DNA from 2 places in the Shewanella mytili genome. Region 1 is predicted to be linked to the other one. Evidence: predicted binding sites of a transcription regulator. Region 1 holds the regulator's gene; the other holds the start of a gene.
What was found. The regulator NrdR, encoded in region 1, represses ribonucleotide reductase genes. The targets are predictions, from matches to a motif close to AAACACNANATNTNGTGTTT.

Region 1 (4,365 bases):
ATACGACCCCATGTACAACATTCAGCTCTGCGCGTTGTTGCCTGAACAGCAAACACCCACGCAGCGATTAAGTGTGATGAATTTTAACCTGTTATCGCTCAGGCTTCAGTACCTGAGCGGAAAAATACGTGCTGTCAGCGGATAAAACCGGCCCGGGCCAGTTGCTCAAAAGACACGCCGGCTGACGGTTTGTCAACGGCGTCCTGTTGCATCAGCCGTTCCAGGTAACGGGCTATCTGATCCACTTCCAGATTCACCCAGTCGCCTGCTTTCAGCAACGGCAGGGTGGTTTCACTGGAGGTATGCGGCACGATGGTTAACCGAAAACGTGCCCCCTCCACCTGGTTTACCGTAAGGCTTACGCCGTCGATGGCAATGGAGCCCTTGTGGGCAATGTAACGGGCCAATGACTGGGGGGCTTCCAGCCAGTATTCGGTAGCTTGGCCCCGGGCGCTGACTTCCAGCACCTTGGCCTGTCCGTCCACATGGCCGCTCACCATGTGCCCTCCCAACCGGGTGGAAGGCGTTACCGCCTTTTCCAGATTCACCGCCTGCCCCACTTGATAACGGTCAAAGCCGGTCAGCGATACGGTTTCAGCGGAGATATCCGCCACATAACCATCGCTTAAACGCTCCACAACGGTCAGGCACACGCCGTTGGTGGCAATACTGTCGCCCAATTGGACATCATCAAGGCGCAGCTTGCCGCTGTCCACGGTGAGGCGAATATCATCGCCCCGGCGTTCAATACGGCGCAAATGCCCCACGGCTTCAATGATCCCGGTAAACATGATTAATCCCCTATTTTCAACGTCAGGCGATTATCGGCACCGACTTTTCGTTGTTCCAGTAATTGCAAAGACGGAATTTGCGACAACTGCTCATATAACGGCAACTGCAGCAGATTGCGGCCGCTGGCCCCTAGAATTTTTGGCGCTTGGTATAAAACGAGTTCATCCGCCAGCATGCTACCCACAAATGCGCCGCACAAGGTGGCGCCGGCTTCCACCAGCACGTTATTGCACTGCTGCCCCAGATGTTGCAGCAAGGCGGCCAGGTCCACCCGGCCATCGGCGCCGGGCAACTGCACACACGTCACCTGTGCAGGCAATCCCTGCATGAATGCCGCGCTGTATGGCTGGCAACTGACCAGCAACACCGGCCCCGGCAGCTGTAACAACCTGGCGGTCAGCGGCAGGCGGCAACGGCTGTCCAGCACTACCCGCATCGGCTGAATCAACGCCTCTTCGCTCAGTTGCTGCTGCAAATAGCCCAGCTCCGAATAACGCACATTCATGGACGGGTCATCCGCCAACACGGTATCAATACCGGTGATCACCGCGCAGCTCAATGCCCGCAGCCGCTGCACATCACGCCGGGCGGCGGCGCCGGTAATCCATTTGGATTCGCCATTGGCTAGGGCGGTCTTGCCGTCAAGGCTGGCTGCCAGTTTTACCGTGACATAAGGCCGCTGGCGCTCCATGCGGGACAAAAATCCGGGATTCAGTTGCCGGGCCTCGGCCGCCAGCAATCCGCAGCTCACCTCAATGCCGGCAGCCTGCAACATGGCAATGCCACGGCCAGCCACCTGGGGGTTGGGATCGGTCATGGCAATCACGACCCGTCGCAGCCCCTTTTCAATCAAACCGGCGGCGCACGGTGGCGTACGGCCATAATGGCTGCAGGGCTCCAGCGTGACATAAGCGGTGGCGCCACGGGCTTTATCGCCGGCCATGCGCCAGGCGTGCACTTCGGCATGGGGGCCGCCGGCGCGCTGATGCCAGCCTTCGCCGACAATGGTGCCTTGGTTGTCAACAATGACGCAGCCCACATTGGGGTTGGGACGGGTGGTGTAGCGGCCGCGACGCGCCAGCATAACGGCCCGGCTCATCATGGCGATATCGGTGGTTGACCACATATTATTTCTTCTGCAAATTAGCGATGGCTTCGCCAAACTCAGAGACATCTTCAAACGCACGGTACACGGAAGCAAAACGGATATAGGCCACTTTATCCAGCTCGATGAGTTGGTCCATCATCAGGTTGCCAATCATCTCGGAGGTGACTTCCCGCTCGCCGGTTGCCCGCAGCGCTGACTTGATTTTGTTGATTGCTTCTTCGATTTTATCAATGGATACCGGGCGTTTTTCCGCGGCCCGCAACATGCCGCCACGCAGTTTGTCTTCATCAAACGGCTGACGGGAGCCATCCCGCTTGATCACCCGCGGCATTACCAGCTCGGCACTTTCAAAGGTGGTGAAACGTTCATGGCACAGGGTACATTCGCGCCGACGGCGCACCTGATGACCATCAGCCACCAGCCGGGAGTCAATCACTTTGGTATCGGTCGCACTGCAAAACGGACAATGCATCATGCCTCCTGCGCAAGTTAACGGCACCGTTCCATTGGGGAACAGAAACAAAAATGGCCGCTGAATGCAGCGGCCATGCCAGTTTAATCGATCTACCGGAAAAGGTTAACCGTAAACAGGGAAGCGAGCGCACAGTTCCAGCACTTTGGCTTTTACTGCGTTAATCACCCCATCATCATTGGCGTTATCCAGCACATCGCAAATCCAGCCGGTCAGCTGTTTGGCTTCGGCTTCTTTAAAACCGCGACGGGTGATGGCCGGAGTACCGATACGAATGCCAGAGGTCACAAACGGTGAACGGGGGTCGTTAGGTACGGAGTTTTTGTTCACGGTGATATTGGCGCGGCCAAGGGCGGCGTCGGCTTCTTTACCGGTCAGCTCGCGGCCGATGAGATCCACCAGCATCAGGTGGTTATCGGTACCGCCGGACACAATCTTGTAACCCCGTTCCAGGAACACGGACACCATCGCTTTGGCGTTGGTGACAACCTGCTGCTGATAAGCGGTGAATTCAGGTTCCAGCGCTTCTTTGAAGGCGACGGCCTTACCGGCAATCACGTGCATCAACGGGCCGCCCTGGCTACCAGGGAACACGGCGGAGTTGAGCTTTTTGTACAGGTCTTCGTCATCCGCTGCCGACAAAATCAAGCCGCCGCGAGGGCCCGCCAGGGTTTTGTGGGTAGTGGTGGTCACCACATGGGCATGAGGAATGGGGCTTGGGTACACACCGGCAGCAACCAGACCGGCCACGTGGGCCATGTCCACGAACAGGAATGCACCGACCTTGTCGGCGATTTCACGCAATTTGGCCCAGTCCACAATGCCGGAGTAAGCCGAGAAACCACCGATGATCATTTTCGGTTTATGGGTCAGGGCCAGGGTTTCCAGCTCGACGTAATCAATCTTGCCGTGATCATCCACACCGTAGGGGATGATGTTGAACAATTTACCGGAGAAGTTGACCGGTGAGCCGTGGGTCAGGTGGCCGCCGTGGGCCAGGTTCATCCCCAGTACGGTATCGCCGGGTTTGAGCAATGCCATGTAAACCGCGTAGTTGGCCTGAGAGCCTGAATGGGGCTGAACATTGGCATAAGTGGCACCAAACAGCTGCTTGGCACGGTCAATGGCCAGGTTTTCCACTACGTCCACGTACTCGCAGCCACCGTAATAGCGTTTGCCAGGATAACCTTCGGCATATTTGTTGGTGAGCTGGGAGCCCTGTGCCTGCATGACCCGGGGGCTGGTGTAGTTTTCGGAAGCGATCAGCTCAATGTGTTCTTCCTGGCGACGGTTTTCCTCTTCAATCGCCTGAAACAGCTCCGCATCATAGTCGGCGATGTTCATATTCTTCTTCAGCATTGGTTACTCCAGCTGGACAGTCTTATCGGTAGGGTTGCGCGTATTCTACGCTGCTCGGCATCACAATCCCAGCGTATAGAGTGATGAAAATCTCTCTATTGCATGATGACTGTGTTTCACTTTGCGAACAGCAAATGCTGGTTTTTACCTGCCAGACAACAGTTGGCTATACCCTAGCAGCAATAGCTGGGCCAGAAAAGCCCGGGGCGCAAATACCGCGGCCATCAATAAAGATCCCGATGGTAACGCCCCTGCTGCTGTAACGCCTGCAGTTGCGCCTTGCCCAGCAGCCGGGTCAGGGTTTGTGTAACCCCGGCCCCCACACCGTTAATGGCGCCACACACATAGATATGGGCGCCGCGACGGAGAAACTCCTGCAGCCGCGCCTGCCCGGCAACCAAATAGTCCTGAACATACGGGCCATGCTGCGGCGCCTGCGGCCCTGATGCCTCCCGCGACCAGGCAAAATCAAGATGAGTGATGATGCCGTCATCCACAAAGCGCTGCAATTCCCGACCATAGTAATTGTCCTGCTCGGCATGGCGCTCACCAAACAACAACCATAGGGGTTGCCTGGCCTGCTGCTGCGCCCTTTGCTGTAAAAAGCCCAAAAAAGGCGCAAGGCCGGTACCTG
Region 2 (4,365 bases), on a different contig from region 1:
CATGGCGTAATCGAGATAGGAAGTTCTAAGTTCGTCTTCAATATTAATTGGCGAAATGGATGAAGCCTGATCAGTCATAAACTGCTCGATCCCCTTTATGTATTAAGCTGACAACTTGTTGTTCCGTGTCATTGTCGAGCCTTACTACCTACTAATGTAATGGGTCATTCTAACACAGTTCTGCCTCCCCGTAAGTCCTCTGAGCGCTTAGGAACCGACATTTCCCATATCTGCACGGTCTTTGGCAGATTTTGGCAAATTTGCTTGAAATTCGATGGCTTGGACGTTTTATAGGCAACCGCTAAAGACCGGTGGCCGAAATCCGACAATCCGCCCAATGTCCGTACCCACACGCAGATGAACTGTGGTTATAATGTGGGGTCTTTCTATCCGCTTTTAAGGTATTGCCATGCAAGAAAATGCCAACGTTGATCCACAGGAAATCGCCAAATTTGAAAATATGGCAGCTGGTTGGTGGGACCCACAGGGAGAGTTTAAGCCGTTGCATGAACTCAATCCGTTACGATTGAACTATATCGATTTGAAAGCCGGCGGCATTTTTGAAAAACAGGTGCTGGATGTGGGCTGCGGCGGCGGCATTTTATCCGAAAGCATGGCGAAAATCGGTGCCAAGGTGACCGGGCTGGATATGGGCTATGAGCCTTTGGAAGTGGCAAAATTGCATGCCCTGGAAACCGGTGTCAGCATTGATTATCAGCAGCAAACCGCCGAAGAGCATGCTTTGTCCCATGGTAACAGCTATGATGTGGTCACCTGCATGGAGATGCTGGAACACGTGCCAGAGCCCCAATCGGTGATCAACGCTTGCTGTGCCATGGTAAAACCTAACGGCTGGGTGTTTTTCTCCACCATCAACCGGAACCTAATGTCATGGGTGCAAACCATTGTGGGCGCAGAATACTTGCTCAAGATGTTGCCGGTAGGCACCCATGATCACGGCAAGTTCCTGCGCCCGTCAGAATTGATCGCCATGGCGGAGCATACGGACCTTATCTGCCGCGATGCCCTTGGCATTAAATACAATCCGGTGAGCGGGATTTTCAGCTATACCCCCAGCATGGAAGTCAACTACATGATTGCTTGCCAAAAAATAGATTAGCCGGCATGACACAACCTCATATCAACGCCTTGCTGTTTGATTTGGACGGCACCTTGGTGGACACCGCGCCGGATCTGATTGCCGCCCTCCATGAAGCCCTGGCAGAAGCGGGGCTTGGCTGCATGAGCAACGATGCCCTCTTGCGGGCGCAGGCATCCAATGGCTCACTGGCCATGATTAATGCCGCCGCGCCCCAGTGCTCCGCATCGTTTCAAGAAGAGCTGCGACAACGGATGCTGCGCCACTATCAACACATCAACGGTGCCAAGGCCCGCCTGTTTGACGGCTTGCCCGCATTGCTGGACGAAGCCCGGGCCCAAGGCATGGCGCTGGGCGTTGTCACCAACAAGCCGGCCTTGTTTACCCGCCCACTGCTTGGCAAGCTGGGGCTCTATGGCCAGTTGCAGTCGGTTATCAGTGCCGATACCACCTGTTTTCGCAAGCCCCATCCCGCACCCATGCTGCTGGCAGCCCAGCAGTTGCAGCAGCCACCGTCACGGATTTTGTACATTGGCGATGCCCAACGGGACATCGTGGCCGCCAAGGCAGCAGGCATGCCGTCAGCGGCAGCGCTGTGGGGGTATATCAATGCCACGGATGATCCCATTGCTTGGCAGGCGGACTGGTTGTTGCAACAACCGTCACATTTAACCGCTATGTTGGCATCCCCTTAAGGAAGATCCACCCGCGATCGCTGCAATTAGGAGCAATCGCATGGATTGCGTTTGTTTGCCGATATTTTGCACGGAAGGCGCTAACGCGCGTATTGACTGCGTTTGTTGCATCTGTCAGGGAAGAAAATGAAGATATCCACAAGATATGCCCCGATTCATCACTTGCAAAAAACCGTCAGTCTCACTATCTTGGGACTTTGAAATCTCGCAAACACTATATCTTGTGTGTCACTAACAAAGACACCACTAATCAAGTGGGTTTATAAAACAACACGTTTTAGCTGCAACCCATAAAAACAACGGCATACAGTTCATAGGCTGTTATCGTTTTATCACGAAACATGAGGGTGGTATGCCATCGTCATTAACGCTAAAACCAGGGCTTATTTTCAATGAATAGCAATATGACAGTAACAAAACGCAGTGGTGAAAGAGAAAAGATTGATCTGGACAAAATCCACCGCGTTGTTACCTGGGCCGCCGACGGGCTGACTAACGTATCGGTTTCGGAAGTTGAATTGCGTGCGCACCTGCAATTCTATGATGGTATTCCCACTGAAACCATTCACGAAACCATCATTAAGGCCGCCGCGGATCTCATCTCCCCTGAAGCGCCGGATTATCAATTCCTGGCGGCCCGTCTGGCCATTTTCCATCTGCGCAAAAAGGCCTTTGGCCAGTTTGAGCCACCCAAGTTGACGGAACACGTGAACAAACTGGTGGCGCTGGGCAAATATGACAGTCATATCCTGGAAGACTACAGCGAGGAAGAGCTGTCGCTGATGGACAGCTATATTGATCATTGGCGTGACATGACCTTTTCCTATGCGGCCGTAAAACAGCTGGAAGGCAAATACCTGGTGCAAAACCGGGTGACCCATGAAGTGTATGAAAGCGCCCAGTTCCTGTACATCCTGGTGGCGGCCTGCCTGTTTTCCGGCTATCCGCGCCAAAGCCGCATGCAATACATCAAGGACTTTTATGATGCGGTTTCCACTTTCAAGATTTCATTGCCTACACCGATTATGTCCGGGGTACGCACACCCACCCGCCAGTTCAGCTCCTGTGTACTGATTGAATGTGGCGACAGCCTGGACTCCATCAATGCCACGTCTTCAGCCATTGTAAAATATGTCAGCCAGCGCGCCGGCATTGGCATTAATGCCGGGCGCATTCGCGCCCTTGGCAGCCCTATTCGTGGCGGCGAAGCCTTTCATACCGGGTGCATCCCGTTTTTCAAGCATTTCCAGACTGCCGTTAAATCCTGCTCCCAAGGCGGTGTCAGGGGCGGTGCAGCCACATTGTTCTATCCCTTGTGGCACCTGGAGGTGGAATCTCTGCTGGTATTGAAAAACAACCGTGGAGTTGAAGACAACCGCATCCGCCATCTGGATTACGGCGTACAGATTAACAAGCTGTTGTACACCCGTTTCATCAAGGGCGAGAACATCACGCTGTTCAGCCCGTCCGATGTGCCCGGCCTCTATGATGCCTTTTTTGCCGATCAGGAGGAGTTTGAGCGCCTGTATGTAAAATACGAGCAGGATGAAAGCATTCGCAAACGTACCCTGCGGGCGGTGGAACTGTTCTCCCTGATGATGCAGGAGCGAGCGTCAACCGGCCGGATTTACATCCAGAACGTGGATCACTGTAATACCCACAGCCCGTTTGATCCTCATGTGGCGCCGGTACGCCAGTCCAACCTGTGTCTGGAAATCGCCCTGCCCACCAAGCCGCTCAATGACGTGAACGATGCCAATGGTGAAATTGCCCTGTGCACCCTGTCGGCATTGAACCTGGGCGCCATTGAAAGCCTGGAAGAGATGGAAAAATTGTCAGACCTTGCCGTGCGGGCACTGGACAATTTGCTCGATTACCAGGATTATCCCATTCCTGCGGCGCATTCTGCCTCCATGAGTCGCCGCACCCTGGGCATTGGGGTGATCAATTTTGCCAACTACTTGGCTAAAAATGGCGTGAAATATTCTGATGGCAGCGCCAACAATCTCACCCATAAAACGTTCGAAGCCTTTCAGTACTACTTGTTAAAGGCATCAATGGAATTGGCAAAAGAGAAAGGTGCCTGCCCGGCTTTCCAGGATACCAATTATGCCAAAGGCATTTTGCCCATTGATACCTATAAGCATGATCTGGATAAAATCTGTAGCGAGCCGCTGCATCTTGACTGGGAAAAACTGCGTGGCGATATCAAGCAATATGGCCTGCGCAACTCGACCCTGTCCGCATTGATGCCATCTGAAACCTCGTCGCAAATCTCCAATGCCACTAACGGCATTGAGCCTCCACGGGGGCTTATCAGCGTTAAAGCTAGCAAGGATGGCCAGCTCAAGCAGGTGGTGCCGGATTACGATACCTTGAAACGCAAATACGAGCTGCTATGGCAGATGCCCAATAATGACGGCTATTTGCAGTTGGTGGGGCTCATGCAGAAATTTGTGGATCAGTCCATCTCGGCCAACACCAACTATGACCCATCAAAATACGATAACGGCAAGGTGCCCATGCAGACCCTGCTCAAAGATCTGCTGACGGCCTATAAACTGGGGATCA

Region 2: nrdA (class 1a ribonucleoside-diphosphate reductase subunit alpha) is a predicted target of NrdR. The motif match lies at 2,004-2,023, and genes of this name have one in related genera.

Annotation. Positions count from the first base shown of each region.
Region 1 is NZ_JBKOUD010000001.1:151,889-156,253, reverse strand. It holds gene ACIDEJ_RS00660 (riboflavin synthase) at 135-791, opposite strand; gene ribD (bifunctional diaminohydroxyphosphoribosylaminopyrimidine deaminase/5-amino-6-(5-phosphoribosylamino)uracil reductase RibD) at 794-1,918, opposite strand; gene nrdR (transcriptional regulator NrdR) at 1,920-2,372, opposite strand; gene glyA (serine hydroxymethyltransferase) at 2,478-3,731, opposite strand; gene ACIDEJ_RS00640 (PepSY domain-containing protein) at 3,956-4,365, opposite strand, start outside.
Region 2 is NZ_JBKOUD010000003.1:54,715-59,079, forward strand. It holds gene gyrA (DNA gyrase subunit A) at 1-78, opposite strand, end outside; gene ubiG (bifunctional 2-polyprenyl-6-hydroxyphenol methylase/3-demethylubiquinol 3-O-methyltransferase UbiG) at 410-1,120, shown strand; gene ACIDEJ_RS04565 (HAD family hydrolase) at 1,126-1,794, shown strand; gene nrdA (class 1a ribonucleoside-diphosphate reductase subunit alpha) at 2,187-4,365, shown strand, end outside.